One region of the Candidatus Pantoea symbiotica genome, then DNA from elsewhere that is predicted to be linked to it. Evidence: predicted binding sites of a transcription regulator. Region 1 holds the regulator's gene; each other region holds the start of a gene.

Region 1 (8,021 bases):
TGCTGATTGGTGCCGCGCTAAAGCCGCAGTTCGCCAGCAAGGCGCGTGACATCCTTAATGCTTCCGCCGCAGAAGGATTGATGATTCTCACCGCCGGTACCGACGTGATTCGTTTTGTACCTTCGCTGGTGATTGAACCTACCGATATCGCCGAAGGCATGACGCGTTTCGCCAGCGCGATTGAAAAGGTGCTGGCTGCTTAATCCGCTTTCGGACGTAACACCTTGAGCCAGCGACCATGATGCGGTCGCTGGCTCCACGCCAGCGAAGAGATGGTGTGCATCACGCTGAGATGCTGCAAAATCCGCTTCACATGCTGTTCGACAATCGTCACCGGCCCTTCATTCAGATTCTCCGGCGCTTCCAGAATATTGCTGTCGTTGCCCGGTCCGTCATACGCCAGCCGCTGCTGACAACGCTGCAGCGCGATTTCACAGGATTGCAGATAACGTTCCGCCAGCTTGGCCGTCAACATGGTGTGCTCACGCGCCAGAATCGTCATGGCGTTAATATGCTCGACGATGAACTGACTGTGCGTAACCCACATGCGCATATCTTTCAGATATTGCAGGTTAAAGCCCGGCTCGCTCGATGCCTGGTTCAATGAATTGAACAGCGCGTTGTGCGCCTGATTAACCTTCATGCGCTGATAAGCCAGTTTCTCCGGCGATTGTTCCGGGCCTAACAGCATTCGCAGCGCTTCCTGATAGGCTTCCAGCGCATCGTGCGCGTTCTTGCGCAGCAGTCCGCTTTGCCACTGCGGCCACAGCCAAATCATCCCGGCGAAGGCAATCAAACAGCCCATCAAGGTATCCATCATGCGCGGCAGCAGAAACTGTGCGCCGTTGAGCGACAGCAGTTGCAGCGAATACACCGCCGTGACGGTGAAGCCAATCATCGACCAGCCGTAATATTTCCGCGTGATCAGATAACTCGCCAGCGTGATCCCCAGCATAAACAGCAGCGTGATCGATTCCGGTACCGCCAGCCGTAATGAGGCGGCGGCGATCAGCAAACCGGCAAAGGTGCCCAGCGCACGGTGCTGGATGCGCACGCGCGTCGCGCTGTAACCGTTCTGGCTGACGAACATGATGGTCATCAGAATCCAGTAAGGTTTGGGGATGTTAAAGAACAGCGCCAGCGAGCTGCCAAACATCAGCATTACGGCGAAGCGTGCCGCGGTGCGTAACGCGGTGGATTTGAATGACAGATAACTGCGCAGCGCCGGCAACAGCGGCAAACGGCGCTGGCGATCGGCCATCAGGTCACGCGTGTAGAGCGGCTTCTGCGTGCGCAATACGCGGGCGATGCGGCTGAAGTGATACAGGCAGAAGTTACCGACCGGATTATCCGGATGCTGGCGCGCAATTTTCTCCAGCGCGCCGAGCTGTTTCTCCATGTGGAAACGGTCTGGCAGCTGATGGTAGAGAATCGCATCCGCCAGCACGCGCAGCCGCGCCGAGATGATTTTGGCGTTCCAGCGAATCACCGCTTCGGCGTGGCTCTCTTCAACCAGCTTCTGCACCTCTTCCGGCTGATGCAAACTCACCGAGATGTGTTCCTGTAAATCCAGCGCCACCTGGAAAGCGCGCGTCAGGCGTTTGTGGCTGTTATCGCGGCTGGCCGACAGCATATGCATTTGCTGGTAACAGGTGGTGATGAGATCGACCGCCTTTTGCTGACGTGCCAGCAGCGGCGGCAGCGCTTTTTCCGGATCGGTCAGCTGCGTCAGTAAGGTGTATTTGGCATCGCAATAATCCGCCAGTTCGCGGAACAGCAGGCTAAGCGATTCGCGCATCGGCTGCTCTTTCCACAGCCAGAACCAGAACCAGTTGAATAAGCCGTACCACAGCGTGCCGCCAATGTAGAGCAACGGCGGCACCCACATCGGCATGCGTCCCACTAAGCTGAGCGTAAAGATAGCGGCGATGAGCGTTGCGGGCAGCAAGCGCGCATGCAGCGGACCGATTTCGCCGGTCACGCCAATCAGCAGCGGCAGCGCCAGCAAAATCAGCGGCAACGGAATCTGGTAAGCAGTAAGGATTTGCATCAGGAAACTGCCGGTGGCAAACAGCGAACCACCCACAATCAGGCGTTTGAAAAAGCGTTTGTGCGGCGTATCCAGCCCCGCCATGTTGCAGCAGGCCGGCACTAATGAGAACAGCAGACCTTTTTGCAGATCGCCAAACAGCCAGCCGAGAGCCACAGGCAGGCACAGCACCAGCGTTTGCCGCAGCGCATAGTTAACTTCGGGATGATAGATGATTCGACGCCACATCAGCTCATCGCAAATAGAAACGGCGCGATGTTGCCATCACGCCGTGGGTGAGAAGAAATTAGCGGGTGCCGTAAACGACGATGGTTTTACCGTGTGCGGAGATCAGGTTCTGATCTTCCAGCATTTTCAGGATACGACCCACGGTTTCGCGTGAGCAGCCCACGATCTGACCAATCTCCTGGCGGGTGATTTTGATTTGCATCCCGTCTGGGTGAGTCATCGCATCTGGCTGTTTGGCCAGATTTAGCAGCGTTTGCGCGATGCGTCCGGTTACATCGAGGAAGGCAAGGTTGCCCACTTTCTCAGATGTGACTTGCAGACGACGCGCCATTTGCGACGAAAGTCGCATTAAAATATCCGGGTTTACCTGAATCAGCTGACGGAATTTTTTGTATGAAATTTCAGCCACTTCGCAGGCAGACTTCGCACGTACCCAGGCACTACGTTCCTGGCCTTCTTCGAAAAGACCGAGTTCGCCGATGAAATCTCCCTGATTGAGGTAGGAGAGAATCATCTCTTTGCCTTCTTCATCTTTAATCAGTACCGCTACGGAACCTTTTACGATGTAGTACAGCGTTTCCGCTTTCTCACCCTGATGGATGAGCGTGCTTTTGGATGGATATTTGTGAATATGGCAATGGGACAGGAACCATTCGAGTGTAGGGTCTGTTTGCGGTTTGCCGAGAACCATTCGCTATTATCCTCTGTTGTAATCGTGCCCAAAATACAGGGGGCATTTTTCCCTGTCAGGCGGTTTAATCGTCGAGCGTTTCCAGTAAAGGAAAAATTATTCCGGGTGGACTCTTAAGCTACGCTTTTGATTCTTCCGGCCTTCGTCTGTGATGACGAAAATATTTTCAGCACTGTTTGTAGCACAGCTTTTGCGAGCTGTCTTGTGTTGTCTCGCTTCAGCAGAAGGGGGATTACTCTGGATTGCTGTTTGTCAGGTGAAAGCGTACTCTGGCGGCAAAACCGCCGCTTCAGGAGAGAGAATAATGCAGGCACGAGTGAAATGGGTGGAAGGTCTTACCTTTCTCGGAGAATCCTCATCTGGCCATCAGGTATTAATGGACGGTAATTCCGGTGATAAAGCGCCAAGTCCAATGGAGATGGTGCTGATGGCCGCAGGCGGCTGTAGCGCCATTGATGTGGTGTCGATCCTGCAAAAAGGGCGCAGCGATGTGGCCGATTGCGAAGTGAAACTCACCTCAGAACGCCGTGAAGAGGCGCCACGCATTTTTACCACCATCAACCTGCATTTTATTGTCAGCGGCAAAGCGTTGAGCGATAAAGCGGTTGCGCGCGCGGTTGACCTGTCGGCGGAAAAATATTGCTCGGTGGCGATCATGTTGGGTAAAGGCGTGGAAATTACCCACAGCTATGAGGTTGTCGAGTTGTAATCGGTCGTAGGGGAGGCATTCATGCCTCCCTTTTCACAGCCCGCACCAAACCTACTCAATTCGCTTCCCTTCAATCAGTCGCTGAACCAGCGGCAGCATAATCAGCTCCATCGCCAATCCCATTTTGCCGCCCGGCACCACCAGCGTATTGATGTGGGAAATAAACGATCCCTGAATCATCGCCAGTAGATAGGGGAACGCGATGCCTTCCAGACCGCGAAAATGAATCACCACGAAGCTTTCGTCGAGCGAGGGAATTTCGCGGGCGGCAAACGGGTTTGAGGTATCAACGGTCGGCACGCGCTGGAAGTTAATGTGGGTGCGCGAGAACTGCGGCGTGATGAAGTTAATGTAATCCTCCATCGAACGTACCACCGAATCCATCACCGCTTCGCGTGAATGGCCGCGCTCGCCGGTGTCACGCACCAACTTCTGAATCCACTCAAGGTTAACAATCGGCACCACGCCAACCAGCAGATCGACATGCTCCGCCACATTTTGCTGCTGCGTGACCACGCCGCCGTGCAAGCCTTCATAAAACAGCACATCGGTGTTTTCCGGCAGCGGCTGCCACGGCGTGAAAGTGCCCGGCACCTGATTCCACGGCACCGCTTCATCGTAGGTGTGCAGATATTTACGTGATTCGCCGAGGCCGGTTTGGCCGTAATGTTTAAACGTCTGCTCCAGCAGGCCGAAGTCGTTGGCTTCCGGGCCGAAGTAGCTGATGTGGCGACCGAGATCGCGCGCTTTGCGGATCGCCATGTCCATTTCCGGACGCGTGAAGCGATGGAAACTGTCGCCCTCGAGTTCCGCCGCATGCAGGTTCAGCTGCTGGAAAATCTTGCGGAAGGCGAGGCTGGTGGTGGTGGTTCCGGCGCCGCTGGAACCGGTGACGGCAATGATTGGATGCCTGGCTGACATAACAGAGCTCCCTGTGAGGTCCGGCGATGAGCATTGTTACCACGAATTGCCGCTGGGTGCATTAGCCGCGAAATTCACCCTTCGGCATAATATTGATCGATTCATGCAGTTCCGACCACACCAGCACTACGTCGCCGCGCTCCAGCTGGCGGCGCACATCGGCGACTTTTTGCAGCAAACTGCGTTCCTGCTCGCCGTAATCGGTGCCTTCGCGTAACACGAAGGTTTCAATCAGGTTTTCCAGCGTCTCCGCTTCGAGTTCTTGCCAGGGAATAATCACAATTACACATCCAGATAGGTTGAGAGCCAGTCGGGCACGCGCTGTTCCAGCCACATTTTCGGTTTAAGCAAGGTGCCGCCGACAAAGCCGACGTGGCCGCCTTGCTGCGTCAGCTGATACTGAATGGAAGCTGACAGCTGGTCAGGTTGCGGGATCACGGCATCGGTCATAAAGGGATCGTCTTGCGCATGAATGATCAGCAGCGGTTTGCGCACGCCGGTGAGCAGCGGCATCGCGCTGGCTCGTTGATAATAGTCGTTGGCGTCGATAAAACCGTGCGCACGTGCGGTTATCGCATCATCAAACTCGCGTAAGCGGCGGAAAGCGCGTAGCTGGCTGAGATCGACCGGCAGCGTGCCGGGCCAGGCGCGCAGTTTGCGCGTGGCGTTCTTTTTCAGCTGCGTCAGCAAATAGTGCTGATAGAAGCGCGAGAAGCCAACGTCCAGCTTGCCGCTGCACGGCTCCAGCGCCAGCGGCGCCGAGATGGCGATGGCGGCATCAATCGGCACATCGTGACCTTGCTGACCGAGCAGGCAAGCCAGCATGTTGCCGCCCAGCGAAACGCCGACAGCGGCGGTCGGTACGCTGCCCCATTCGCGTTGCAGCCAGTTAAGGAAGTAGGTGGCGTCTTCAGTTTCACCGGAGTGATAGATGCGCTTTAAGCGATTAGGCTCGCCGCTGCAGCCGCGAAAGTGCATCACCACCGCCAGCCAGCCGCGCGCCTGACACGCCTGCATCAGGCCGTGCGCATACGGGCTGCGAAAGCTGCCTTCCAGGCCGTGAAACATCACCATGCGCGGTTTATGACGCGCCTGCGCCGGATCTTCACTCCACGCTAAATCGACAAAATCGCCGTCCGGCAGGTCAAGACGCTGCCAGTGCGGACGCAACGTGACGCGGCGGCGCAGAATGCGCGGCAACAGCGTTTGTAGATGCGCGTTACTGAATCCGCGCAGTGGTTTAAAGCGCTCGCCGCTGGGGCGATCAAAATAGCTTGGGTAAAGGCTTGTCTGATGCATAAGTCGCTGATAGCTTCGATGGGTTGTTCGCTTTACTGGGTGAGGAGCACCCGAATATACATGGAACTGAGTCTTTTTTTATCAATGTTAGGTTTTCTTTGGGTCGCGGCCATCACGCCCGGGCCCAATAATATGTTACTTACCGCCTCGGGTGCTAATTTTGGCTTCCTGCGCACTATACCGCTGCTCATTGGTATCATGATTGGTATGCAAGTCATGTTGCTGATGGTGGCATTTGGTATCGGCGGTCTCATCCTGCTTTATCCTTCGCTGCATCTGATCCTGAAGATTGCCGGTAGCCTTTATCTGCTGTGGCTGGCGTGGAAAATCGCCAGCGCCGAGTATGAAAAGCTGGAAACCGATGATGTGACGGTAAAGCAAATGCCGTTCTGGCAAGGCGGCTTGCTGCAGCTAATCAACCCGAAAGCCTGGCTTATGGCGCTCGGTGCGGTGGCCAGCTTCAGCCTGGCGGGCAGCGAATATCTGCATTCGGTGCTGGCGATCAGCCTCGGCATGTTCATGGTAAATGTGATTTCCGGGGTGATCTGGATGGGCTTTGGCTCGCTGATTGGACGTCTGCTGCGAAGCCCACGCGCGTGGAAAATGTTCAATCTGGCGATGGGCTTGCTCACCGCTGCGTGCGTATTGCTGATTTGGCGCTGAGTTAACTGGAAGCGCGTTCAACGCGCTTCCACGGCAACACTTCATGGACCACCGACGAGTTGGGCTGGCGGATACGTTGCAGCAGCAGCTGTACGCTACGCACGCCCATGCGATTCATCGGCTGCTCAATCGTCGTCAGCGGTGGATTCAGGCTGCTGGTAAAGTTGATGCCATCAAATCCAACCACCGCTAAATCTTCCGGCACGCGCAAGCCCGCTTCCAGCGCTGCGTGTATTACGCCAACCGCCAGAACATCCGACACTGCAAACACCGCATCTGGTCGTTCCGGCTGCTTCAGCAATTCGCGCAAGGCCGCACTGCCCGACTCGCAGGTGACATTCTCGGCGTAGGCCACACCGCACCAGCTGAGCTCGAGTTGCTCCAGCGCCGCGCGATATCCCTCTTCACGCTTATGCGAATAGAGGTAGCGCATATCACAGTTGACCAGCGCAATACGGCGTCGGCCTTTGCTCGCCAGATAACGCACGGTTTCGAAAGCCGCTTCTTTATTATCAATCGCCACGCTTGAGGCGGCGATCGCCGGATCGTATTCGGCGCACTGCACCCAAGGCGCATCGCCAATCAATTCCTTTAGCTCCTGCAAACTGCTGGCGGCATCCATGGTGATCACGCCGTCGACCACTTTGCCGGTGAGCAGGGCGATGTAGGCCGCTTCGCGCCGCAGCTGCGATCCCGAGTTACACAGCAGAATATGGTAACCCTGCGCTTCCGCTTCGGCTTCAATGCCTTGAACCACGCGTGAGCAGAACGGATTGGTGATGTCAGGGATCAGCACTAACAACATATGGCTTTGCGAGGTGCGTAGCTGGCGCGCCAGTAAGTTGGGTTGATAGTCGCAGATGTCGATGGCCGCCAGCACTTTGGCGCGCGTGTCCGGGCGCACGCCGGGATTCTGGTTCAAAACCCGTGAAACGGTGGCTTTGGACACGCCAGCCAGGTGTGCGACTTTCTCAATCGACATGGATTCAGGACCGCTCGTTAAGAGTGAAAAATGAGATGTCTATCAATATCACAGCTGCTATGTGAGCGCGTGACATATTTACCGATTTCCCTTTTCTTTCCATTTGCACTTTCTGCATAGCCTTGCCCGATGTTGATCTAAGAACGGATCGTCATTAGGGATAATTTTTAATTCCTTTATGAAATTACTCTTGCTGGAGAAACTGCGCAGACAAAAACACATTGGGGTGAATGATGATGGCGATGAAAAAAACAATAACGGCAGTCGCAGCGGCTCTGGCCCTGATGGCGTTCCAGGCGCAAGCGGTCAACGTTACCGTGGCGTATCAGACGTCGGCGGAACCGGCCAAAGTGGCGCAGGCGGATAACACCTTTGCCAAAGAGAGCGGTGCTACCGTCGACTGGCGCAAATTTGATAGCGGAGCCAGCGTGTTGCGTGCTCTGGCATCGGGCGACGTCCAGATTGGTAATATCGGTTC
Region 2 (8,021 bases), 910 kb from region 1:
CGGCCATATTCCACCGCATCGTTAAGCGGGTCGAAGCCGCGAATCAGCACGCTATGGATACCAAGGCGATAATATTCCAGCAGCGCATCGGAGACTTGTTCCGGCGTTCCCACCAGCGCGGTGGAGTTGTAGCCGCCCTGAACCAGTTTTGCGACGCCGGTCCACAGCACTTTATCCAGACGTTCGCCTTCATTGGCGGCGGCGAGTAAACGCTGTGCGCCAACGCTTTGTGGTTTCGCCTTGCCAAAGGCAAAGCCAGTTTCGTTGAGCTGTTTCTCTGCCGTGGCGCGGATGTGTTCCGCGCGTTCCCAGGCTTCTTTTTCAGTTTTGCCAAGAATCGGTCGGAACGAGATGTTGAAGTTGATTTCGCGCCCCTGTCTGGCAGCAGCAGCGCGCACGTTGCGTACCGTCTCCTCCGCGCCTTTCAGCGGTTCGCCCCACAGCGCAAACACATCGGCATGCCGTGCTGCGACATCAATCGCTTCCTGCGACGATCCGCCAAAATAGACCGGCAGTTTTTTCTGCAACGGTTTGATGGCCGAAAACGCCTGCTCGACCTGATAAAATTGACCTTGATGATCGTACGGCTGAACGGATTCGAGGCTCTGCTTCAACACCGTGAGAAACTCATCGCTGCGCGCATAGCGCTCGGCTTTGTTGAGGAAGTCACCGTCGCGGCGTTGCTCGGCATCGCTGCCGCCGCTGATAATGTGCACCGCTAAACGGCCGTCGGTGAGGTGATCAAGCGAAGCCAGTTTGCGCGCCGCTAACGTCGGCGATACAAAGCCGGGGCGATGCGCCAGCAAAAATTTCAGCGTTGAGGTGTGCGCCGCCGCGTGCGCGGTGACCAGAAAGCCATCTGGCTGATCAGACCAATAGCCCACCAGAATGCGATCAAAACCGGCGTCTTCGTGCGCACGCGCAAAACGCGCAATGTACTCTTTATCAAACAGCGGTCCGCTAGCCGGGATAATCTCGGAGGCGAGGCGGTGGCCAATCATGCCAAGGAATTGAATGCTCATGCGGTTCTCCTGAAGTGACGTCATGGAGAAAAACTACGGGCGCAGGCGGTGTGAACGGAAATTCAATATTGTGCAAAGGTTTTGCGTTTCACGGTGAAGCGGGTGATGGCGGGGGAAACGCCGGGGCGAGGCGGGATAGAACCGATTGAAATAAATAAGAAGAGAAGGGCGAGCCGTAGCTCGCCCCTTTGATCAGAAGGCCAACACCAGGCCAGCGATAGCGGCTGACAGCACGCTCACCAGCGTTGAACCGTACAGCAGTTTCAGGCCGAAGCGTGAAACCACGTTACCTTGCTCTTCGTGCAGACCTTTAATCGCACCCGCCACAATCCCGATAGAGGAGAAGTTAGCAAAGGAGACGAGGAACACAGAGAGAATGCCTTCCGAATGAGGTGACAGCTGACCGGCGATTTTCTGCAGATCCATCATCGCCACGAACTCGTTGGAAACCAGTTTGGTTGCCATGATGCTGCCCACTTGCAGCGCTTCGTGTGAAGGAACGCCCATCACCCACGCAAATGGATAGAACACATAACCCAGCACGCCCTGGAAGCTGATGCCGAAAATCAGATCGAACAGCGCGTTCAGACCAGTAATCAAGGCAATAAAACCAATCAGCATCGCAGCGACAATCATTGCCACTTTAAAACCGGCGAGGATGTATTCGCCCAGCATCTCGAAGAAGCTCTGGCCTTTGTGCAGGTCCTGCAATTGCAGATCTTCTTCGCTATCAACGCGGTACGGGTTAATCAGCGACAGCACGATAAAGGTGCTGAACATGTTCAATACCAGCGCGGCAACCACATATTTTGGCTGCAGCATGGTCATGTAGGCCCCGACAATCGACATGGAAACCGTCGACATGGCGGTCGCTGCCATAGTGTACATGCGACGCTGTGACATTTTGCCGAGGATATCTTTATAGGCGATAAAGTTTTCTGACTGTCCCAAAATCAGAGAGCTTACGGCGTTGAAAGATTCCAGTTTTCCCATACCGTTTACTTTTGACAGTACGGTACCAATACCGCGAATCACCCAAGGTAAGATGCGGAAGTGCTGCAAAATACCAATCAACGCAGAGATGAAGATGATTGGGCAAAGCACGTTGAGGAAGAAGAAGGCGAGACCTTTTTCACTCATATTGCCAAACACGAAGTTGGTGCCTTCGGCGGCATATTTGAGCAGATGATCAAAGAAACCAGCGAAGCCCTGCACGAAGCCGAGACCGATGGAGGAGTTCAGGAAGAACCACGCCAACAACAATTCGATGACCAGAAGCTGTACGATAAAACGAAGACGGATGCTTTTACGATCGTTGCTGACCAGCAAGGCCAGCACCGCTACCACCACTAGTGCTAAAATAAAATGCAAAACATGGGACATGTCGGCTCCAAATTTGAGGAGGGTTGTATTTTGTTGCGTATTCTATGTAACGCGTTACTTAAAAACGAGATCAAAACCACATTATAAGTATTCGCTATCGCGATTTTTCTCAGATAAGTCTGACCGCTCACAACCCCATTACAAATCCATCACAAGAAATATCCACAAAAACATTGTCTATAAAATGACCCAAGCGTAGAGTCATTTGCGTTGCACTTATTTTTGGCAAGAACTGGCTTTACCGCAATGTATAGCAATGGCTATACTTCATAGCACCATCTATTAATACAATAACTATAACCAAATTTCATCTGCCTTGAATGACCCTTAATCTGGTCGGGTCAACAAGCGTTAAGACAGGGTAAAACTATGCTAGAAAGCCGCACCGCTGAGCGCGCCGCTCGCGGAGCCAGAAAGATCAAACTCGCGTTGCTGGGCCCCGCTTTTATTGCGGCGATTGGCTATATCGATCCCGGTAACTTCGCGACCAACATTCAGGCAGGCGCCGCCTACGGCTACAAGCTGTTGTGGGTGGTGGTGTGGGCCAATGTCATGGCGATGCTGATCCAGCTGATGTCCGCCAAGCTCGGCATTGCCACCGGCAAAAATCTTGCAGAACACATCCGCGATCGCTTCCCGCGTCCGGCGGTGTGGTTCTATTGGGTGCAGGCGGAAATCATCGCCATGGCCACCGATCTCGCTGAATTTATCGGCGCGGCGCTCGGCTTCAAACTGTTACTCGGCATTTCGCTGCTGCAGGGCGCGGTGTTAACCGGTATCGCAACTTACCTGATTCTGATGCTGCAAAGTCGCGGGCAGAAGCCACTGGAATTGGTGATTGGCGGCCTGCTGCTGTTCGTAGCGGCGGCTTATATTGTCGAGCTGTTTTTCTCCCAACCGAAAGTCAGTGAGTTGGTAGTCGGCATGGCGCTGCCATCGTTGCCGACGTCAGATGCGGTCTTCCTCGCCGCTGGCGTGTTAGGCGCCACCATTATGCCGCATGTCATTTATCTGCACTCGGCGCTGACGCAGCACGGTAATAAAGGCAGCAAGGCGCAACGCTACAGCTCAACCAAGCTGGATGTGGCGATTGCCATGACCATCGCTGGCTTTGTGAACCTGGCGATGATGGCAACCGCCGCCGCAGCGTTCCACTTCAGCGGTCACTCCAGCATTGTCGATCTCGATCAGGCTTACTTAACGCTGCAACCGCTGTTGGGTGAAGCGGCGGCGATTGTGTTTGGTTTGAGTCTGGTGGCTGCCGGTCTCTCATCTACCGTGGTCGGCACGCTGGCGGGACAAGTGGTGATGCAGGGCTTTATTCGTTTCCACATTCCGCTGTGGTTCCGCCGCACTATTACCATGTTGCCCTCGTTTATTGTCATCTGGGCGGGCTGGGATCCCACGCGCATTCTGGTAATGAGCCAGGTGCTGCTGAGTTTCGGTATCGCGCTGGCGCTAATTCCGTTGCTGGCATTTACCGGCAACCGGGAACTGATGGGTGATGAGATGGTGAACTCGCGCCTGATGCAGAATGCCGGTCGGTTGATTGTGTTGCTGGTTATCGCCCTCAATCTCTACTTACTGGTCGGCGAAGCGCTCGGTTGGTAACGGACCTATAAAAGAAAAATCCCGCTCATTAGCGGGATTTTTTGTTTAGTGATGATGGTGATCGCGGTGATCACGACGATCATCATGGCGATGATCGTGACGCCAATGGTCACGACGTTCACGTTCATGCCAGCGACGTTCGCGCTCACGTTCATAGGCGCGATGACGTTTCCACTCTTCATGACGCCACCAGCGATGGTCATCGTAACGATAACGATCGTTCCACCAGCGCGGTTCACGCCAGCGACCGCCGTCCCAGTAATTACCGTGACGATCGCGATCGCCGAGATGCAGCGTAACGCCCGGACCCAAATTGATGGTGGCGCTGTCGGCTTGTGCTGTGCTGATAGCCAACGGGGATAAAGTTGCCAGCAAGGCGGCAAACAAAATGGCACGTTTCATAACTTCTCCTTTTCAGTAGCTTATCACTGCCACCGTTGCGCTAGTTTGCCACATCGGACCAGGCAAGCCTTGAGAATCAGTCTGAAAACGCTGAGGGAAATCTGAAATGAGAATTTTCTGCTGCGGAAAACGCCCGACAAATGCCGGGCGGGTAAACGTTTACACTAAGATATTGTGGATGGCGTCGATCTCGTCCTGGCTCAGCACCGGCTGGCTCAACATCTCAACCGCATCATCAATTTGCGCAGTTTTGCTGGCGCCAATCAAAACCGAGGTGACACGCGCATCGCGCAGCACCCAGCTCAGCGCCATCTGCGCCAGCTTCTGGCCGCGCTGTTGGGCAATCGCCTGCAGCTGACGCACTTTTTCCATCTTCTCTTGCGTCAACTGGTTTTCATTCAGGAACTTACTGCCGCTGGCGATGCGCGAATCTTGCGGAATGCCCTGCAAATAGCGGTCGGTTAACACGCCACCCGCCAGCGGCGAGAAGGCAATGCAACCAACGCCGTTGTCGCACAGCACATCCAGCAAACCCTGCTCTGGCGTACGTTCAAACATCGAATAACGTGGCTGGTGGATTAGGCATGGCGTGCCGAGGTCGCGCAAAATGGCAATCGCTTCGGCGGCTTTGTCTGCCGGATAGTTAGAGATGGCGGCATACAGCGCTTTGCCCTGACGCACCACCTGATCCAGCGCGCGCATGGTCTCTTCCAGCGGCGTTTCGGGATCGGGACGATGGTGATAGAAGATATCAACGTACTCGAGTCCCATACGCTTCAGGCTTTGATCGAGACTGGAAATCAGATACTTGCGTGAACCCCAATCGCCGTACGGGCCATCCCACATGGTGTAACCTGCTTTGGTTGAGATCACCAGCTCATCGCGCAGTCCCTGAAAATCCTCGCGCAGAATGCGACCAAAGTTAGATTCAGCCGATCCCGGCGGCGGACCGTAATTATTGGCGAGATCGAAATGGGTGATGCCGCGATCAAAGGCGTGGCGCAGCAGTTCACGGCTATTATCGACGCGGGTACTGTCGCCAAAGTTATGCCACAAACCCAGCGAAATCGCCGGTAACTTCAGGCCGCTACGGCCACTGCGACGGTATTGCATCTGTTGATAACGTTCGGGATGGGGAAAAGCACTCATGCAGCGTTCCTGTCTCAATAGGGGAGAAAGTGACATCAGCATAGCAGTGTATGCGTTTACACTAAGGCGAAACGCGCCGAAGATCGCAACTTACAGAATTATCTGTCGTCGTAACGAATGCTTGCCACAAATTAGCACCATACGATGGTGAATATCTCGCCAATTCAGCCACATCGCTAATACTCCTGATTATCCCCTTAACAAGGAGTTGTCGATGAAAACCCCCAACGTTGGCGATTATTTACTGCACCGATTACAGCAAAGCGGCATCCGACATCTGTTCGGCGTGCCGGGCGATTACAACCTGCAATTCCTCGACAGTGTGATTGCGCATCCCGAAATTGCCTGGGTTGGCTGCGCCAATGAACTGAATGCGGCCTATGCGGCGGATGGATACGGGCGCTGCAACGGCGCGGCGGCACTGCTGACCACGTTTGGCGTCGGCGAGCTTAGCGCTATCAACGGCATCGCCGGCAGCTATGCCGAATATGTGCCGGTGATTCATATCGTTGGCGCGCCCGCGAGTCAGGCGCAGCAGCAGGGCGATTGCGTGCACCATTCGCTGGGTGATGGCGATTTTGGTCATTTCCTGCGAATGGCGCAGGAAGTGAGTGTGGCATCTGCGGTGCTGACGGCGGAGAACGCGGTGGTGGAGATCGATCGCGTTATCAGCGAGGCGCTAACGCAACATCGTCCCGGCTATTTATTGCTGGCGGTGGATGTGGCGGCGGCTGAGATTTCGCTGCCAGAGGAAAAAGCCACAGCCGCAGATAACCATCAGCAGGTTGCTGCAGCCTTTGCCGATGCGGCAGAGCGCTTGCTGGCACCGGCGCAGCACGTGGCGCTGTTGGCGGATTTCCTTGCCGCGCGCTGGCAGTTGCAGCCGCAGCTTGAGGCGTTGCGCCAGCTGCGCGCGATTCCTGCCGCCACCTTATTGATGGGCAAAGGCGTGCTCAACGAGCAGCAGCCAGGTTACGTCGGCACTTACGCCGCGCAAGGCAGCAGCGATGCGGTGCGCCAGGCGATCGAAGATACCGACGTCACGCTGTGCGTCGGCGTGCGGTTTACCGATACCTTAACCGCCGGCTTCACGCAAAATCTGCCTGCCGAACGTGTGATCGATCTGCAGCCGTTTCAGGCCACAGTCGCTGGCGAGGTGTTTGCGCCGTTGAGCATGCAGCAGGCGCTGGCGGCGCTGACGCCGATTTATCAGCGTCACTGTGCGCACTGGCGGCTGGCGGATGCGCCTGAGTGCGAAGAAAGTGAGCAAATTGCTGCGGCGGTAATCAGTCAGCAGGCATTCTGGCAGGCGATGCAGCGCTTCCTGCAGCCGGGTGATATTATCCTCGCCGATCAAGGCACTGCGGCCTTTGGCGCCGCGGCGCTGCGGTTACCGCAAGATGCACAATTGCTGGTGCAACCGCTGTGGGGATCGATTGGCTATACTTTACCCGCCACCTTTGGTGCGCAAACCGCGCAACCGGATCGCCGGGTCATCCTGATCATTGGCGATGGCTCCGCGCAGTTGACGATTCAGGAGTTGGGTTCGATGCTACGCGACGGCCAGCAGCCGATCATTTTCCTGATTAACAATGATGGCTACACGGTTGAGCGCGCGATTCACGGTGCTGAGCAACGTTACAACGATATCGCGCAATGGAACTGGACCGCGCTGCCGCAGGCGCTGAGCCAACAGTGCGCGGCGCAGAGCTGGCGCGTCAGCGAAACGGTGCAGCTGGACGCGGTGATGGCGCAATTAATGCGGAATCGTCGTCTGTCGCTGGTGGAAGTGGTGATGGACAAACAGGACTTGCCGCCGCTGCTGCGTAAGGTCACCGCCGCACTGCATCAGCGTAATAGTGGCTAAATTTCGGAAAGTTGCCGCTGTGAAGTCGGGCAGGCGATCGGTAGGCTGTGCAGCATCTTTAAATGGATTACGCCCATCGTGCAGGTGGGCGTTGTTGTTTTATTGGCAGGCTTTTATAGTGTCCTGCAATTGTTTATGACCCAAGCGGAGCAGCAGAAGAATGACAACATACGCCCTGGTCGGCGATGTGGGCGGTACCAATGCCCGTCTCGCATTGTGTGAGGTAGAAAACGGTGCTATCTCGCAAGCCCAAACCTTCTCAACATCAGACTACGACAATCTTGAAGCGGTGATCCGTCACTATCTTGACGAGCAAAAACAGGACATTAAGCACGCTTGTATCGCCATTGCCTGTCCGATCACCGGCGATTGGGTAGAGATGACCAACCACGATTGGGCGTTCTCCACCAAAGTGATGAAAGAGCATCTGGCGCTGGAAAGCCTGGAAATCATCAACGATTTCACCGCCGTTTCGATGGCGATTCCGATGCTGAGCGAAAAGGAAGTGATTCAGTTTGGCGGCAAAGCGCCCGTTGAAGGCAAGCCTATCGCGATTTACGGTGCCGGCACCGGCCTCGGCGTCAGCC
Region 3 (8,021 bases), 3.1 Mb from region 1:
GACGGTGTGGCGACCAACCGGGTGCAGGCGCGCGTTACCGATGCCACCGGCAACCCGGTGGCGGGCGTGACAGTGACCTTTACTCTGAGCGGCACGGCGCAGGCGGCGGCGGGAAGCAGCCTGACCGGTGTGAGCGACGAGAACGGCTTTGTGACCCTGGCGTTTACCAACACCTTTGCAGAAGCGGTAACGGTAACGGTGACCACGACTGGCGGTGGCAGCACGCAGGCCACTGCGATGTTCGTTTCCGATAGCGCGAGCGCGAAGCTGGCTGACGGCAGCCTGAGCGCCGACCGCAGCACGGCGCTGGCGAACGGCAGCGACAGCATTATTTACTACGCGCAGGTGCAGGATGCGCACGGCAACCCGGTGATGGGCGAGAGCGTAAACTGGAGTGCCGACGGCGGCAGCCTGAGCGGGGTGACCAGCGTCACGGATAAGGACGGCCGCGCCACTATCGGCCTGACCAGCCTTAAAGCGGTGGCGGTGGTGGTAAGTGCAGCGCTGAACGGCTCGTCGCTGACGGCCGCGCCGGTGAACTTCACGGCGGACGCGGGCAATCTGGACGCGGGCAAATCGGCGTTAGCGACGGCCCCGGCGACCATTATCGCCAACGGCGCGGCGGCGTCGGTTATCACCCTGAGCCTGAAGGACGTGAACGACAACCCGGTAAGCGGGCAGAGCGTAACCTTCACCAGCGACCTTGCGGGCAGCAGCGTGAGCGCGGTGACCGACAACGGTGACGGCAGCTACACGGTTCAGCTGACGGGCATCAAAGCGGGCGACGCGAACGTCAGCGTGAGCGTGGCGGGCGTGGCCTTTGGCGTAACGGCGGCGGTGACGCTGGTTGCCGACGGCAGCAACCTGGACGCGGGTAAATCCGTGCTGGCGGCGACGCCTTCGAGCATCGTGGCGGACGGCGCGGCGGCCTCACAGATTACGCTGAGCCTGAAGGACATTAACGACAACCCGGTAAGCGGGCAGAACATCACCTTTAATACCACGCTGGCAGGCAGCACCGTCAGCACCGTGACCGACAACGGTGACGGCAGCTACACGGCGCAGCTGATGGGCACCACGGCGGGCAGCGAAAGCATCACCGTAAGCGTCGGCGGCGCGGCGCTGGGCGTAGCGGCGGCGACAGTAACGCTGACGGCGGACGCGGGCAACCTCGACGCGGCCAAATCTGCGTTAGCGGCAATGCCGGCGACCATCGTGGCGGACGGCGCGGCGGCGTCGGTGATTACCCTGAGCCTGAAGGACCGCAACGATAACCCGGTGAGCGGGCAGACGGTGACGTTCAGCAGTTCTCTGGGCGGCAGCAGCGTGGGCGGGGTGACAGACAACGGCGACGGCACCTACAGGGCGCAGCTGACGGGCACTGCGGCGGGCGCGGCGATCATCAGCGTCAGCGTGAACGGCACGGCCTACGGCGTGGCGGCAGCGGCGGTGACGCTGACGGCGGACGCGGGCAACCTGGATGCAGGTAAATCTGCGTTAGCGGCGATCCCAGCGATCATCGTGGCAAACGGCACGATGGGATCGGCGATTACCCTGAACCTGAAGGACAAAAACGATAACCCAGTGAGCGGCCTAAACGTGACCTTTAACACTCTGCTCAGCGGCAGCCGCGTGAGCGCAGTAACTGACCACGGCGACGGCAGTTACACCGCGCAGCTGACGGGAACCACGGCGGGTAGCGAGAGCATCAGCGTGAGCGTTAACGGTACGGCCTTCGGCGTGATAGCGGCGGCGGTAACGCTGACGGCGGACGCGGGCAACCTGGATGCGTCGAAGTCAACGCTGGGCGCGACGCCAGCGACTATAGTGGCAAACGGTACGGCGGCCTCGCTGATTACCCTGAACCTGAAGGACGTCAATAGCAACCCGGTAAGCGGGCCGACGGTAACGTTCAGCAGCACGCTAGGCGGCAGCACCGTTGGCGCGGTGACCGACCACGGTGACGGCAGTTATAGTGCGCAGCTGACCGGTATTACGGCGGGCAGCGCCAGCATCTCTGCCAACGTGAACGGCTCGGCGTTAGGTGCTACGGCGACGGTGGTGACGCTGACGGCGGACAGCGGCAATCCTGACGTAAGTCAATCTACGATGAATGCTGCACCGTCTGAAATTCTGGCCGACAACCTTGAAAGCACAGTATTAACCTTCAGCCTGAAAGATCGTAATGGTAACCTGGTTAGCGGGCAGAACATCACGTTCAGCACTAGCCTACCAGGCAGCACACTGAGCAGCGTGACAGACAATGGTGATGGTACCTACAGTGCGACCCTGAGCAGTACTTGGGCAGGCACCGTAGATATCTCGGTTTACCTGGGAGGAACGAGCTTCCATGTTTATACCGGCAGCGTGAAGGTGAAGCCGGTTCCAGTTGATTTGACGTGGGCGATTGATAGCCAGCGTAAAAATATCGGCGACACTATACAACTCACCATTACCGCGAAACGCAAAGGCACCAATACCCTTGCGCCTAACACGAGAATTTCGTTTGCGGCAGTAAATGTGGTTAACCGACAAAATGCAGCTGTTACCAGTGGTGAATTGGTACTTAATGGCAGTGCAATATCAGCTTATCAGGGGGTGACTAACGGAAGTGGCCAGTTGGCGATTGCAGTAACTGATCCTGCTGGTACTGGGGTGAAAACTACATTGCAGGCCAAATCAGAGAATGGTGATAGCGAGAATCAGGATGTGATCTTTAATGTCATAACCAGCCCGGATACTGCTTCGGCCAATATGTGGGGACATATGACAGATGCGTTAACGGCTAATGGTATGACTTTCCGACGTCCTTATTTAACTTCAGAGAAGGCGGGTAGTAGCAAGTATGAAGAAAATAATGAGAGCTGGAGTACTTATTCTTATGTTGATGCCACAGCAATGTGTACGGTAGCGACTGAAAGTCAAATGACTCAGTTTTATCAGGCTTATCCTGCAGGTGGTATAAATACGCAACATGGTTGGCCAATATTAAGCGTTTACCGTACATCAACGCGAGATGTTGGGGGACAGCATTTGTACATTTATATGAGTACGGGGAGAACGGCATATTCAGCGAATAGTGATAATTTATATTACAAAGTGAGTTGTAAGTTATAAAAATTAATTATTTCTGGAGATAATTTCGTTATTTCCAATGAAGATGAAAAAACCGGCTTATGGCCGGTTTTTTTCATTTTAAAAAAGTCAGGTTAGTTGATGTGTAGAATGTGAAGCTTGCCACAAATAATGCATTCTTCTCACGGCTATGTGCAGTTGCACAATGTCAGCGCCTTAACGGATGCGTATTCTGTCTGTTCGTCCTTATCTCCGGAGTGTTTGATGGCCACCTATCATCTCGATGCGCGACTGGCTCAGGATATTGTTGCCCGCACCATGCAAATTATTGATAGCAATGTCAACGTGATGGATGCGCGTGGCCGCATCATCGGCAGTGGCGATCGTGAACGTATTGGCGAATTGCACGAAGGCGCGCTGCTGGTGCTGTCACAAGGCCGCGTGGTGGACATCGACGAAGCGGTGGCAAAACATCTGCACGGCGTGCGTCCCGGCATCAATTTACCGTTGCGTATTGATGGCGACATCGTCGGCGTAATCGGTTTGACCGGCCAACCCGCAACGCTGCGTCATTACGGCGAGTTGGTGTGTATGACCGCTGAAATGATGCTGGAGCAGGCGCGTTTGCTGCATATGTTGGCGCAGGACAGCCGCTTGCGTGAAGAGCTGGTGCTGAATCTGGTACGCAGCGAAACCTTATCGCCAGCGCTGAGCGAATGGGCGCAGCGGCTCGGCATCGATCTCAATCAGCCGCGCGTGGTGGCGGTGGTGGAAGTGGACAGCGGCCAGCTTGGCGTCGATAGCGCCATGTCCGAGCTTCAGCAGTTGCAAACGCTGCTGACCACGCCGGAGCGCGACAACCTGATTGCGATTGTTTCACTCACCGAAATGGTGGTGCTGAAACCGGCACTGAATGCGCATGGCCGCTACGATCAGGACGATCATCGTCGTCGCGTGGATCAACTGCTGCAACGCATGAAAGAGAGCGGACAGGTGCGGATGCGTATCGCGCTCGGCAACTACTTTACTGGTCCCGGCAGCATCGCGCGTTCGTACCGTACCGCGCGCACCACCATGATGGTGGGCAAACAGCGCATGCCGGAACAGCGCAGCTATTTTTATCAGGATCTGGTGCTGCCAGTGCTGCTCGACAGTTTACGCGGCGGCTGGCAGGCCAACGAACTGGCGCGCCCGCTGGCGAAGCTGAAAAGCATGGATAACAATGGTTTGCTGCGGCGTACATTGGTGGCGTGGTTTAGCCATAATGTGCAACCCAGCGCTACGGCGCGCGCGCTGTTTATTCACCGCAACACGCTGGAGTATCGCCTCAATCGTATTTCCGAGCTCACCGGTCTCGATCTGGGCAACTTCGACGATCGTTTGCTGCTGTATGTAGCGCTACAACTGGATGAGCAAAGTTAATGAGGAACCTGTGGATTACGCTGCTGTGGCTGTATAGCGTGCTAAGTGTGGCTAACGATCCGGCTTTCCTCTCTTTAAACGATCTTCAGCGGATTAAGCAGCAGCTAGCACATCATCAAGCTGCGCCGCCCACGATCGATGCCTGGCATCAGTTAAAGCAGCAGGCGGATAACGCGCTGAAACACCCCAATCCCAGCGTCACCGATAAAGGTTTGCTGCCGCCGAGCGGCTCGAAGCAGGATTATTTAAGCCTGAGCGCCTATTGGTGGCCGGACGACAGCAGCGCCGACGGCTTGCCGTGGCAGCGTCGCGACGGTGAAGTGAATCCCGCCAGTAAGAATGAACAAAGTGATGGTGTGCGGCTGGCGCGCTTTACTGCTGATTTTCAGGCACTGACGCTGGCCTGGTATTTCTCTGGCGATCAACGTTATGCCGATAAAGCGCTAGCGATGATGCGCCACTGGTTTATCGATCCCGCCAGCCGCATGCATCCGAATCTAAACTTTGCACAAGGCATTCCGGGCCGATCCGCAGGCCGCCATGATGGCGTGCTGGATGGACGCTACTTTGCCACGCGCGTGGTGGATGCGCTGACTTTGCTGCGTAGTGCGCCCGGTTGGCAGCCAGCCGATCAGCAGGCGATGCATTTTTGGTTTAGCGAGTATCTGCAATGGCTGCGGCACAATCCTTTAGCGCTACAAGAAGCGGCGGCGGCGAATAATCATGGCAGTTGGTATTGCACGCAGGTGGCGGGCATTGCCTGGTATCTGGGCGATCGTGAGACGGTTAAAGCGATGGTGGAATTGGCGCGCAGTAAAATTGCGCTGCAAATCCGTGCCGATGGCAGCCAGCCCGCCGAGTTAGCGCGCACGCGATCCTTCCATTACAGCTACTTCAATCTGCAGGCGCTTACTGCATTGGCGCAGTTGGCCGGTAAAGCGGGATTGGGTGATTTATGGCATAGCAGCCAACAGCAAAGCGGCACGTTGCTGGCTGCGGTGGACATGATGGCGCCGTACAGCGATGCCAGTAAAGTCTGGCCGTGGAAGAACCGCGATCGGGTGAGCCAGCGCATCATTCCGCTGCTTTCAATGGCTGATAACAGTTTGCAGCAGCCGCGTTATCAGCAGTGGATCAGGCAGACGCAATGGAAAGATCAAAGCAGCGGGGCGGTGATGCAGGCACAGCGCGATACCTGGCTGCTTTCACTGCCTTATCAGCAGCCATAAAAAAGGCCAGCATTAGCTGGCCTGTTAGCATAAGCGAACAATTATTTATTGCGGGTCAGCTGGTCGAGGTCTGATTCGATCTCAGCGATCTTGTTAGAGACCACGCTTTCCAGATGGCGCAGATCCGCCAGAATTTTACGCTTCAGATCCACTTCAACCTGGTCGCGCTGGCAAATCTGGTCCAGCTCATCGATCACGTAACGCAGGTTCGGGCTGATTTCCTGCACTTCTTTGTAACCCTGGCTGGTGTGATCGGCGACTACGGTTTTGCGCTGACGTGGATATTTGAATTTCACGCTTTTAGCGAAGAATTCACCTTTGTCTTTGCGGAAGTAAATTTTAAGAATGTCGTTGTTAGCTTCCTGACGCAGGCTGTAACGGTCGATGTCTTCAGGAGAGCTGATACCTAAGCTTTTCAGGTTGTCGTACATAGCGTTTATATTCCATCTAAGAGTGGGTGAGCGCGCAGGACTATCATCATCATTCGGGATGCAGCAGAAACGCGGCAACCGGAACGCTTACGGCATACTTAATCAACTGTAGACACAAAAACCGGGATGAACAGTGCGCGACCGGAGTTAACTTGGCGCGGATTATGAACTGTTTGAAAAATAAACGCACGTGTTAATTCGCGGCGCGAAACAGGTAATTCAGGCGGGAGTGTAAACAAATAATTACGGGCCTGTAGCCAGGCCCGTCGGGAAGATTTACAGGCAGGAAAAACTTAGTCGATGCTGCGCAGCAGTTCGTTAATGCCTGTTTTGCTGAGGGTTTTAGCGTCAACTTTCTTCACGATCACCGCGCAGTACAGGCTGTAGCTACCGTCTTTTGACGGCAGGTTGCCTGAAACCACCACGGAACCCGCCGGTACGCGACCGTAATGCACTTCGCCGGTTTCGCGGTCAAAGATTTTGGTGCTCTGGCCGATGTAAACGCCCATTGAGATCACTGAACCTTCTTCAACAATGACGCCTTCAACGATTTCTGAACGTGCGCCGATGAAGCAGTTATCTTCGATGATGGTTGGATTCGCCTGCAGCGGCTCCAGCACGCCACCGATACCCACGCCGCCAGACAGGTGAACGTTTTTACCGATCTGCGCGCAAGAACCCACTGTCGCCCAGGTATCAACCATGGTGCCTTCATCAACGTAAGCGCCGATGTTGACGTAAGAAGGCATCAACACGGTGTTACGCGCGATGAATGCGCCCTGACGCACAGCGGCCGGTGGCACTACGCGGAAACCGGCGTTTTTGAAACGCGCTTCATCCCAGCCAGCAAACTTCATTGGCACTTTGTCGTAGAAGCGAGTTTCAGAACCTTCCATGACCTGGTTGTCGTTGATGCGGAACGACAACAGCACCGCTTTCTTCAGCCACTGATGCGTTACCCACTCACCGTTGATCTTTTCAGACACGCGCAGTTCACCGCTATCCAGCAGGCCGATAACCTGGGTGATAGCATCGCGGGTCGCGCTATCTACGCTAGATGGCGTGATGTCGGCGCGGCGCTCAAAGGCAGATTCGATAACGCTCTGTAACTGTTGCATATTTATTTCCTGATTCTGTCAAAGCGGAATGCACGCCAAATGGCGTACATAGTTAAATTACCTGGCAAGCATCATTCATGATGCAGGAAGGCGGCGACGCAGCGAATCCCCGGGAGCATACATCAGTATGTGACCGGGGTGAGCGAGGAAAGCCAACGCACCTGCAACGTGAAGGATGAAAGCCAGGTCACAGTTTATCGTTTGGATTAAGGGCCTCTGTCAACCTCTGTTGCAACACATTGCGCATTTCTACCCCAAGTGCACGCCGCTCACTATCGGCCAGGATGAAAAGATCCTCAACCCGTTCACCAATCGTACTGATGCGTGCGCCATGCAGCGAAACCCCCAAATCAGCGAACACTTCACCCACGCGCGCCAGCAGGCCGGGCTGATCGAGCGCGACCAATTCCAGATAGCTGCGGCGGTCGGTGTGCGTCGGCAGGAAATTGACTTCGGTATCGACACTGAAATGTTTGAGGCGCGCGGACTGACGGCGCGTACGCGGCGGCACCCAGTCGTTTTGCGTGATGGCTTGTTCCAGCGCCTGAATGATCAGCGGATGGCGATCGGCGGCCAGCGGGCTGCCATCTGGCTCCAGCACAATAAAGGTGTCCATTGCCATGCCATCGCGGCTGGTAAAGATCTGCGCATCATGCACGCTAAGATTACGGCGATCCAACTCGCCGGCGACCGCTGCAAACAGGTGCGGGCGATCCGGGCTCCAGATAAAGATTTCGGTACCGCCG
Region 4 (8,021 bases), 590 kb from region 1:
GGCGCGAGATACTCCGCCGGATCCAGTTCGGCGAGATCCATCAGCGCGGAGAATTGCTGTACCACCTGCAAATCGCCGTCCACCTCCAGTTCACCGCTACGAATCAAGCTGGTGAGCTGCTGGCGATCGCGCAATTTCGGCAAGGTACCGACACGCAAACTCACCGTGCAGTCGCTGTTGTCTTGCCAATCACTCAGCACATCAAGTTGGGATTCGCTAAACACCAGCACCAAAGGAAAATCGAGCTCTTGCAGACGCAGCATCAATACCTTGCCCGCCAAACGCTGGCGCGCGGCTTTCAGGCTGCGATCGCGATAGAGAACACGGTTCAGGGCGGTCTCAAGACCGCCGGTGATGAGAGGAGTTAAAGTCATGATGGATTAGAATTTAAATCCGCGATGCAGCGCGACAATACCGCCAGTCATGTTGAAGTAGGTGGTATTTTCAAAGCCCGCATCGTTCATCATCGCTTTCAGGGTTTCCTGATCGGGATGCATACGAATCGACTCCGCCAGATAGCGATAGCTTTCAGCATCTTGCGCCACCATCTGACCAATACGCGGCAGAATATGGAATGAATAGGTATCGTAAGCTTTGCTGAGCGGCTCCAGCAGCGGCTTCGAGAACTCCAGCACCAGCAAACGTCCGCCTGGCTTCAGTACGCGGAACATCGATGCCAGCGCTTTCTCTTTTTCGGTCACGTTACGCAAGCCGAAGGAGATGGTGATGCAATCGAAGTAGTTATCCGGGAACGGCAACGCTTCGGCGTTCGCCTGCACATAGCTGACATTGCCTGACACGCCGAGATTACGCAGCTTTTCGCGGCCCATCTTCAGCATCGAGCTGTTGATGTCTGCCAGCACAACCTGGCCGGTTTCGCCCACCAGACGTGAGAATTTTGCCGTCAGATCGCCGGTACCACCCGCCAGATCCAACACGCGCTGACCGCGGCGCACGCCGCTGCTGTCAATGGTAAAACGCTTCCAGACACGATGGATGCCAAACGACATCAAATCGTTCATCAGGTCATATTTTGCCGCGACGGAGTGAAACACGTCCGCGACTTTATCGGCCTTTTCGCTTTTCGCGACGGTCTGGAAGCCAAAATGGGTAGTTTCCTGCTGTGATTCATCTGCCATCGGTTTTACCTGTTCCACAAACAATTCTTGCCGAAGTGTATCAGAGTCGCGCTACACGAGCACGCGACCACCGTGCTATTCATTGATGCGGCGCAGCGAGTCTGTTGTTGGTTCTGCAACGTTTTCATCCTCGGTGCGATCGTCTGCCCAATCTTCATCCGCCTCTTCCGGCTGCGCTTGTTCAACCAGTTGCGGATTAATTGGACGTTTGATCTCCACGCCAAGCGTTCGAAAAGCTTCACTTTGCGCGATCAGGTTGCCGCGCCCTTCAGACAGCTTTTTCATCGCCTGATGATAACTTTGCTGCGCTTTGTCGAGATTGTGGCCGATACCGCTCATGTCATCGACAAACAGCCGCATTTTGTCGTACAGCCGCGTTGCCCGGTCGGCGATGCGCTGTGCGTTGCGGCTTTGGTGTTCATAACGCCAGAGATTGTTGATAGTGCGCAGCGCCACCAGCAACGTGGTGGGACTGACCAGCATAATGTTCTGCTGTAACGCTTCGCTGATTAGCTCGGGCTGACGATCAATCGCCAACAGAAACGCCGGTTCCACCGGGATAAACATCAACACATAATCCAGAGAGCGTAAACCGGGTAATTGTTGGTAATCTTTACGGCTCAGCAGGCGAATGTGGCCGCGCATGGCGTTAACGTGCTCCTGAATCGCCTGCTCACGCGTGGCTTCATCGTCGGCGTTGAAGTAGCGCTCGTAGGCAACCAGCGTCATTTTGGCGTCAATCACCACATCTTTGCCCTGCGGCAAACGGACGATCACATCCGGTTGCATCCTGCCCTGCTGTTCCAGCTGCACGCTTACCTGCGTTTGGTATTCGTAGCCTTCACGCAAGCCAGAGGCTTCCAGCACGCGGGCCAACACCACTTCGCCCCAGTTGCCCTGAATTTTGTTGTCGCCTTTCAGCGCCTTAGTAAGATTGACCGCTTCCTGCGCCATCTGCGCGTTGAGTTGCTGCAACTGGCGAATTTCGTGAGTCAGCGTGTGACGCTCGCGCGCTTCCACGCCAAAGCTATCAGTCACTTGACGGCGGAAACCATCCAGCTGTTCACGCAGTGGGCCAATCAGGCTATTCAGACTTTGACGGTTCTGTTCATCGACGCGCCGCCCGCTGTTTTCAAAGATGCGGTTGGCGAGATTTTCAAACTGCGCGCTGAGACGCTGTTCGCTGTTGGTCAGCAGTCGCTGCTTCTCTTCTGCACCGTAGCGTGTCTCTTCAAGACGAATGGTCACTTCACGCAGTTCGGCTTCCTGTGCGCTGTTTACTTCCAGCTGATTACGCAGCTCACGACTGAGCTGTTCACTTTCGCCGCGCCAGTAGTCAAGCTGCTGCAAACGTTCCTGCGCACCGCTGAGCGCGCCGTGTAGCTGGCGCATCTCCTGTTCGCGTTGCTGGATTTGCTGCTGTAACTGTTCGAGCTGCTGCTGTTGACGCTGCTGCGCCTCTTCCAGCAGGCGTCGCTCGGTGGTGAAGCTGGCGTGCTGATGGCCGGCGCGCAGTTGGGCGATGATCCAGCCAATGCCCAAACCGGCCAGCGCCAGCGTGCCGCTAATGATAAGTTGCTGATCCATAATCCCCCCGCGGATCGTCTCGCTGAGGGAAAAGGTAGAGGCGCACTGTATGAATGTCCAGATTTTTTTCCCTTCATACTTCAAGCCGCAGATGCGTTGGCTGCACGTTCTCACCCCAGTCACTTACTGATGTAAGCTCCTGGGGATTCGCTCGCTTGCCGCCTTCCTGCGCCTCGAATTATTTTGGGAAAACGTTTTCTACTTATAGGGCTTTTACGGTTAGATCGCCCGCTTTCCACGCATCAATCAGGAAGAAGGGCATCGGCAACACCCATTCGGTTTCACCCTGGATTTTGGCCGGATAGGTCCAGCTTTTCCCGTCATAGGTGATCTCAACCTGCTGCCAACCGTTATCAGCATTTTCAACTGGGCCCGCCATGCTGGCAAAACCGGCGTTGCTGCCGACGTGGAAACTGTCGGTTTGCCAGCGAATTGGCTGATGTGCCGGCCATGGTTGTGCGTGGTGGAAGCGGAAAATATCGTCATGATTCAATATGCTTTCGCGCACCGTTGGCCACAGCGCCACTTTGAGGAAGTACTGATCGGTGAAGCGCTCGCTACCGGCATACTGGGCGATAAAATCACGCATCTGCTGTTCAACATTGTGGAAGACGCCGTGGCAGCCGCCCCACATGCCCGCCAGCAGCAGTTCGGTATGCGAGAAGTAATCACGCATATGATGGAACCAATACGGCGAGTTCAGCCAGGCATCTACCGCCACCACTTCGCGCTCGGACAACAATGAATCCGCGTCACGCACGATATAGCGTTTGACGCTGGCATCGTCCATCACCAGGAAACGCCACAGCGTTGGGAAGATAGTTTTCTCGTGCGACATATCCACCAGTTGGGTGTTTGGCTGCTTCAGGCGCTGCCAGACGTGTTGCGGCACGCTGTCGTCAAGATAGATGCGGCATATCCAGTCGGGATAGAACTCGCGCGCCACTTCGATGTTTTTAATCAAGGTTTCGCAGTAGCGTGGCTGACCGCCATACAGGCTAAAGGAGATGATATTTTCTGCCGGATTGTTGCGGTTGATCGGTGGCGGCGCGTCAGAAGGGAATGCCACTTTCGCCCCTTTACTGAAGGTCACATCGGAATTCTGCAGTGATTCGAGGCCGTAACGCGCCACCTCATCCTCTTTATTCAGCCAGCCACATACTTCCGTTAATCCATCCAGCCAGGTTTCCGACGCCTGCGCGCGCTGCGCGGCCGGAGCCTGATAGATCTTCTGGTAAATTTTATAGGATTTTTTGTATTCGCCCACACGCATCAGGGTGAGCGCATAGTCGCTCAGCACCTGCATATGATTGGGTAAGACGCGCAGCACTTCTTCACAGCACTGACGCGCAAGAGGATAGTTATTCGCCGCCATCGCCTGGCGAAATCTCGCTGCTGCACCTTCAACACGTGATTGTGCAGTAGCGGGATTATTCATGACATTGGGACGTGAGACAGAAACCATTTTGCGCATAAGAAATTTCTCAGTAGCTGCTGAAATTGCGCGCATTCTAATCAGGAAATAGCTGGAATCCTTATAAGCCTGGTCTCGAATTCATCCCTGACTGGCGCACTAAATTAAGCGACGCGCGGCTTCAACCACAATTTTCACCGCATCACTTTCGGTCTGTTTCATGGTCGCGGCATCCGGGATCTCTTTTTGCGTACGGTTCACGATGACACCCGCCACCATGCCGGCACGCAGTCCCTGACTGGCGCACATGGTTAACAGTGTAGCGGATTCCATCTCATAGTTAAGGACGCCCATTTGCTGCCACTCTTCCATTGAACCCTGGAAGCGATTCACCACGCGACCCGAGAAGGTGTCGTAGCGTTCCTGGCCTGGATAGAAGGTATCAGATGAGGCGGTAATACCGATGTGGGTTTTCGCGCCGCACGCTTCTGCGGCTGCCACCAGCGCGGTGGTACAGGTGAAATCAGCCACGGCCGGGAATTCCATTGGCGCAAAGTGCAGGCTCGCGCCGTCGAGGCGCACCGATGCGGTGGTGACCAGCACATCGCCCACATTAATATGCGGCTGGATAGCGCCAGTGGTGCCAACGCGCAGGAAGGTGCGCACGCCAAGCTGGGCCAGCTCTTCAACCGCAATCGAAGTTGAAGGTCCGCCGATACCGGTCGAGCACACCACAACCGGTTTGCCATCCACTTCGGCCAGGTAGGTGGTGAATTCACGGTGTGAAGCCAGATGCTGTGGATTGTCCATCAGCGCGGCGATTTTCTTCACGCGCTCAGGATCGCCAGGCACGATGGCCAACGTGGCTCCTTTCAAATCAGCTTTGGTGATGCCAAGGTGGAAAACGTCAGACTGGGCCATAACAGACTCCTGATAATTGGGGATGTGCGCGCCACTCTACGTGAGCAGGCGATATAAATATGTGACTCAATTCACCATCAATAATGAAACTTACATTATCAGAAAAACATTATGTGATTTACATCACACATTAACGCTGTGCAATTCTGAATTGCTACAAGCGGTGCTGTGTAAGTGTTGGTGGCAATGTTAATAGAGAAGCAGCACACGTGAAAAAAATCCCTCTGCACCTTACGCCAGCCTTGCTTCACTTCGCCAGGCTATAGTTACGTGATTGCGCATTTGCTAGCACGGAGAGAACAATGAAAACCGAAGACAATATGGCACAAAAAACGGCACCCGGCGGCTTTGCACCCGCCGTTCAGCCCACCGCAAGCAGCACCATTATCACTACCAGCGACGCAATTCATGCTGGCGAGACCTCGGTTCCAAGCCAGGGCGAAAATCTGCCTGCTTATTATGCCCGACCAAAAGAGTATCAAGGCACCTTACCGGTGGTGTTGGTGGTGCAGGAGATTTTCGGCGTGCATGAGCATATCCGCGATGTCTGCCGCCGTCTGGCGCTGGAAGGTTATCTGGCGATCGCTCCCGAACTCTATTTCCGTGAAGGCGATCCCAACGATTACAACGATATTCCCACGCTGTTCAAAGAGCTGGTGAGCAAAGTGCCGGATTCGCAGGTGTTGTCCGATCTCGATCATGTGGCCAACTGGGCCACGCGCCACGATGGTGATATCCGTCGTCTGGCGATTACCGGTTTCTGCTGGGGCGGACGCATTAGCTGGCTGTTTGCCGCGCACAATCCGCAGGTGCGCGCGGCGGTGGCGTGGTATGGTCGTTTAGACGGTGAGAAGACGCTGAAGCAGCAGAAGCATCCGATTGATGTTGCGGTCGATTTAAATGCGCCGGTGCTGGGTCTTTACGGTGGTCAGGATGAGAGCATCCCGCTCGAGAGCATTGATAAGATGCGTCAGGCGCTGCACGCCGCCAATGCCAAAGCAGAGTTCGTGGTATATCCGGATGCCGGACATGCTTTTAATGCGGATTATCGTGCCAGCTATCACGCCGATTCCGCCAAAGATGGCTGGCAACGCATGCTGGCGTGGTTCGCGCAGTATGGCGTAGCGCCAAACGCGTAATAAAAAGGGGCGCCTATGCGCCCCAACCTCATTTACAGCTTCTAAGCCGTTTCACCCCGCAGGTTTTGCGCCGCTTTAACCATATTCGCCAGTGCCTGACGGGTTTCCGTCCAACCACGGGTTTTCAGGCCACAATCCGGATTCACCCACAAACGCGCTTCCGGAATGCTCTGCGCCGCTTTGCGCAGCAACTCTTCCATCCACTCCACGCTCGGCACGTTCGGCGAGTGAATGTCATACACGCCCGGACCGATTTCGTTGGGATAGTCGAATTCCTTAAAGGTATCCAGCAAATCCATATCGGAACGTGAGGTTTCGATGGTGATAACGTCCGCATCCAGCGCGGCAATCGAGTCCATGATGTCATTGAACTCGCAGTAACACATGTGGGTGTGAATCTGGGTGTCATCCTGCGCTACGGCGGCATTGAGACGGAATGCATCCACTGCCCAGGTCAGATACGCCGCCCAATCGGACTGATGCAGCGGCAGGCCTTCGCGCAGTGCCGGTTCATCAATCTGAATGATGCCGATACCGGCTTTTTCCAGATCTTCTACTTCGTCACGCAGCGCCAGCGCAATCTGTTTGGCGATGGTTTCGCGACTCACATCTTCACGCGGGAATGACCAGCAGAGAATCGTCACCGGACCGGTCAGCATGCCTTTCACCGGCTTGTCGGTCAGCGACTGCGCGTACTTCGCCCACTCAACGGTAATTGCTTGCGGACGACTTACGTCGCCGATGATGATCGGCGGTTTAACACAGCGTGAACCGTAGCTCTGTACCCAGCCATTTTGGGTGAATACAAAGCCGTCGAGGTTCTCGCCGAAGTATTCCACCATGTCGTTACGCTCTGCTTCCCCGTGCACCAGCACGTCGAGACCCAAACGTTCCTGCTCAACAATCGCCTGTTTGATGTGTTCGGCGATGCCAGAGCGGTAATTACCGCCATCAATGTTGCCTTTTTTGAAGTCGAGACGCAGGCCGCGAATTTCGGTGGTTTGCGGGAATGAACCGATGGTGGTGGTCGGCCACGCTGGCAGGTTGAAGCGGTTACGCTGCGCTTTGGCACGTTCGGTATAGTTGCTGGTACGTTCAACATCTTTAGCCTGGATTTTCGCCAGACGCTCGCCGACTGCGGCATTGTGAACGCGCGTGGAGTTGGCACGCGCACGAATCGGTGCGCTCCACTCGACCAGCGAAGCGGCATCGTTGTTGTTCAGCGCCTGACTCAGCAGTGCAAGCTCAGCGCACTTCTGCAGGGCAAAGGCGAACCAGCTTTTCACCTCTTCATCGAGGCGCGTTTCCACGCTGAGATCGATTGGGCTGTGCAGCAGCGAGCAAGATGATCCGATCCACAATTGTTGACGCTGGCCCACCAGCGGCTGCAGGCGTGCAAACCAGCTGCTGAGATCCGCGCGCCACACGTTACGCCCGTTGATTACGCCGACGGAAAGCAGCCAATCTGCCGGGATCTGCTCATTAAGCTGTTTGATGTCGTCTTTGCCGTGCACCAGGTCAACGTGCAGACCTTGCACCGGCAGCGCTTTGATTACGTCAAGGTTCTGGCCAATGCTGTCGAAATAGGTGGTGAGCAGCAGTTTGCTTTCACCCTGCAGCGCGTCGTAAGCCGGTTTGAACGCATCGCGCCACGCCTGCGGCAGTTCCAGCGCCAGTGCAGGTTCGTCGATTTGTACCCATTCAATGCCGCGTTTTTTCAGTTCCGCCAGCACCTGTTGGTAAACCGGCAGAATGTCTTTAAGCAGTGACAGGCGATCGAACGGCACACCTTTCACTTTACCCAGCCACAGATAGGTAACC

What was found. Region 1 encodes CRP, which controls carbon source genes, mostly activating them, when cyclic AMP is high. Its sites were predicted from a motif close to ATGTGANNNNNNTCACAT; they were not measured.
Region 2: a site for CRP is predicted at 2,470-2,487, ahead of ACXIZX_RS13315 (NupC/NupG family nucleoside CNT transporter). Genes of this name have one in related genera too.
Region 3: a site for CRP is predicted at 3,226-3,243, ahead of ACXIZX_RS03210 (CdaR family transcriptional regulator). Genes of this name have one in related genera too.
Region 4: a site for CRP is predicted at 5,173-5,190, ahead of udp (uridine phosphorylase). Genes of this name have one in related genera too.

What each region holds. Positions count from the first base shown of each region.
Region 1 covers NZ_JBSZHR010000002.1:3,637,582-3,645,602, reverse strand. Annotated here, with positions in the region: gene argD (bifunctional acetylornithine/succinyldiaminopimelate transaminase) at 1-203, shown strand, start outside; gene ACXIZX_RS17640 (YccS/YhfK family putative transporter) at 200-2,278, opposite strand; gene crp (cAMP-activated global transcriptional regulator CRP) at 2,337-2,969, opposite strand; gene ACXIZX_RS17630 (OsmC family protein) at 3,274-3,678, shown strand; gene ACXIZX_RS17625 (phosphoribulokinase) at 3,730-4,599, opposite strand; gene ACXIZX_RS17620 (YheU family protein) at 4,661-4,879, opposite strand; gene ACXIZX_RS17615 (hydrolase) at 4,882-5,898, opposite strand; gene ACXIZX_RS17610 (LysE family translocator) at 5,959-6,561, shown strand; gene ACXIZX_RS17605 (LacI family DNA-binding transcriptional regulator) at 6,563-7,543, opposite strand; gene tauA (taurine ABC transporter substrate-binding protein) at 7,777-8,021, shown strand, end outside.
Region 2 covers NZ_JBSZHR010000002.1:2,732,547-2,740,567, reverse strand. Annotated here, with positions in the region: gene ACXIZX_RS13320 (LLM class flavin-dependent oxidoreductase) at 1-1,022, opposite strand, end outside; gene ACXIZX_RS13315 (NupC/NupG family nucleoside CNT transporter) at 1,215-2,405, opposite strand; gene ACXIZX_RS13310 (Nramp family divalent metal transporter) at 2,775-4,016, shown strand; gene ACXIZX_RS13305 (DUF2502 domain-containing protein) at 4,062-4,418, opposite strand; gene mgrA (L-glyceraldehyde 3-phosphate reductase) at 4,578-5,567, opposite strand; gene ACXIZX_RS13295 (alpha-keto acid decarboxylase family protein) at 5,782-7,434, shown strand; gene glk (glucokinase) at 7,595-8,021, shown strand, end outside.
Region 3 covers NZ_JBSZHR010000002.1:574,509-582,529, forward strand. Annotated here, with positions in the region: gene ACXIZX_RS03205 (invasin domain 3-containing protein) at 1-3,117, shown strand, start outside; gene ACXIZX_RS03210 (CdaR family transcriptional regulator) at 3,340-4,497, shown strand; gene ACXIZX_RS03215 (alginate lyase family protein) at 4,497-5,726, shown strand; gene ACXIZX_RS03220 (DUF3461 family protein) at 5,768-6,157, opposite strand; gene dapD (2,3,4,5-tetrahydropyridine-2,6-dicarboxylate N-succinyltransferase) at 6,451-7,275, opposite strand; gene glnD (bifunctional uridylyltransferase/uridylyl-removing protein GlnD) at 7,463-8,021, opposite strand, start outside.
Region 4 covers NZ_JBSZHR010000002.1:4,231,743-4,239,763, reverse strand. Annotated here, with positions in the region: gene ubiJ (ubiquinone biosynthesis protein UbiJ) at 1-374, opposite strand, end outside; gene ubiE (bifunctional demethylmenaquinone methyltransferase/2-methoxy-6-polyprenyl-1,4-benzoquinol methylase UbiE) at 381-1,139, opposite strand; gene rmuC (DNA recombination protein RmuC) at 1,215-2,726, opposite strand; gene ACXIZX_RS20345 (tetratricopeptide repeat protein) at 2,929-4,200, opposite strand; gene udp (uridine phosphorylase) at 4,300-5,061, opposite strand; gene ACXIZX_RS20335 (dienelactone hydrolase family protein) at 5,364-6,200, shown strand; gene metE (5-methyltetrahydropteroyltriglutamate--homocysteine S-methyltransferase) at 6,242-8,021, opposite strand, start outside.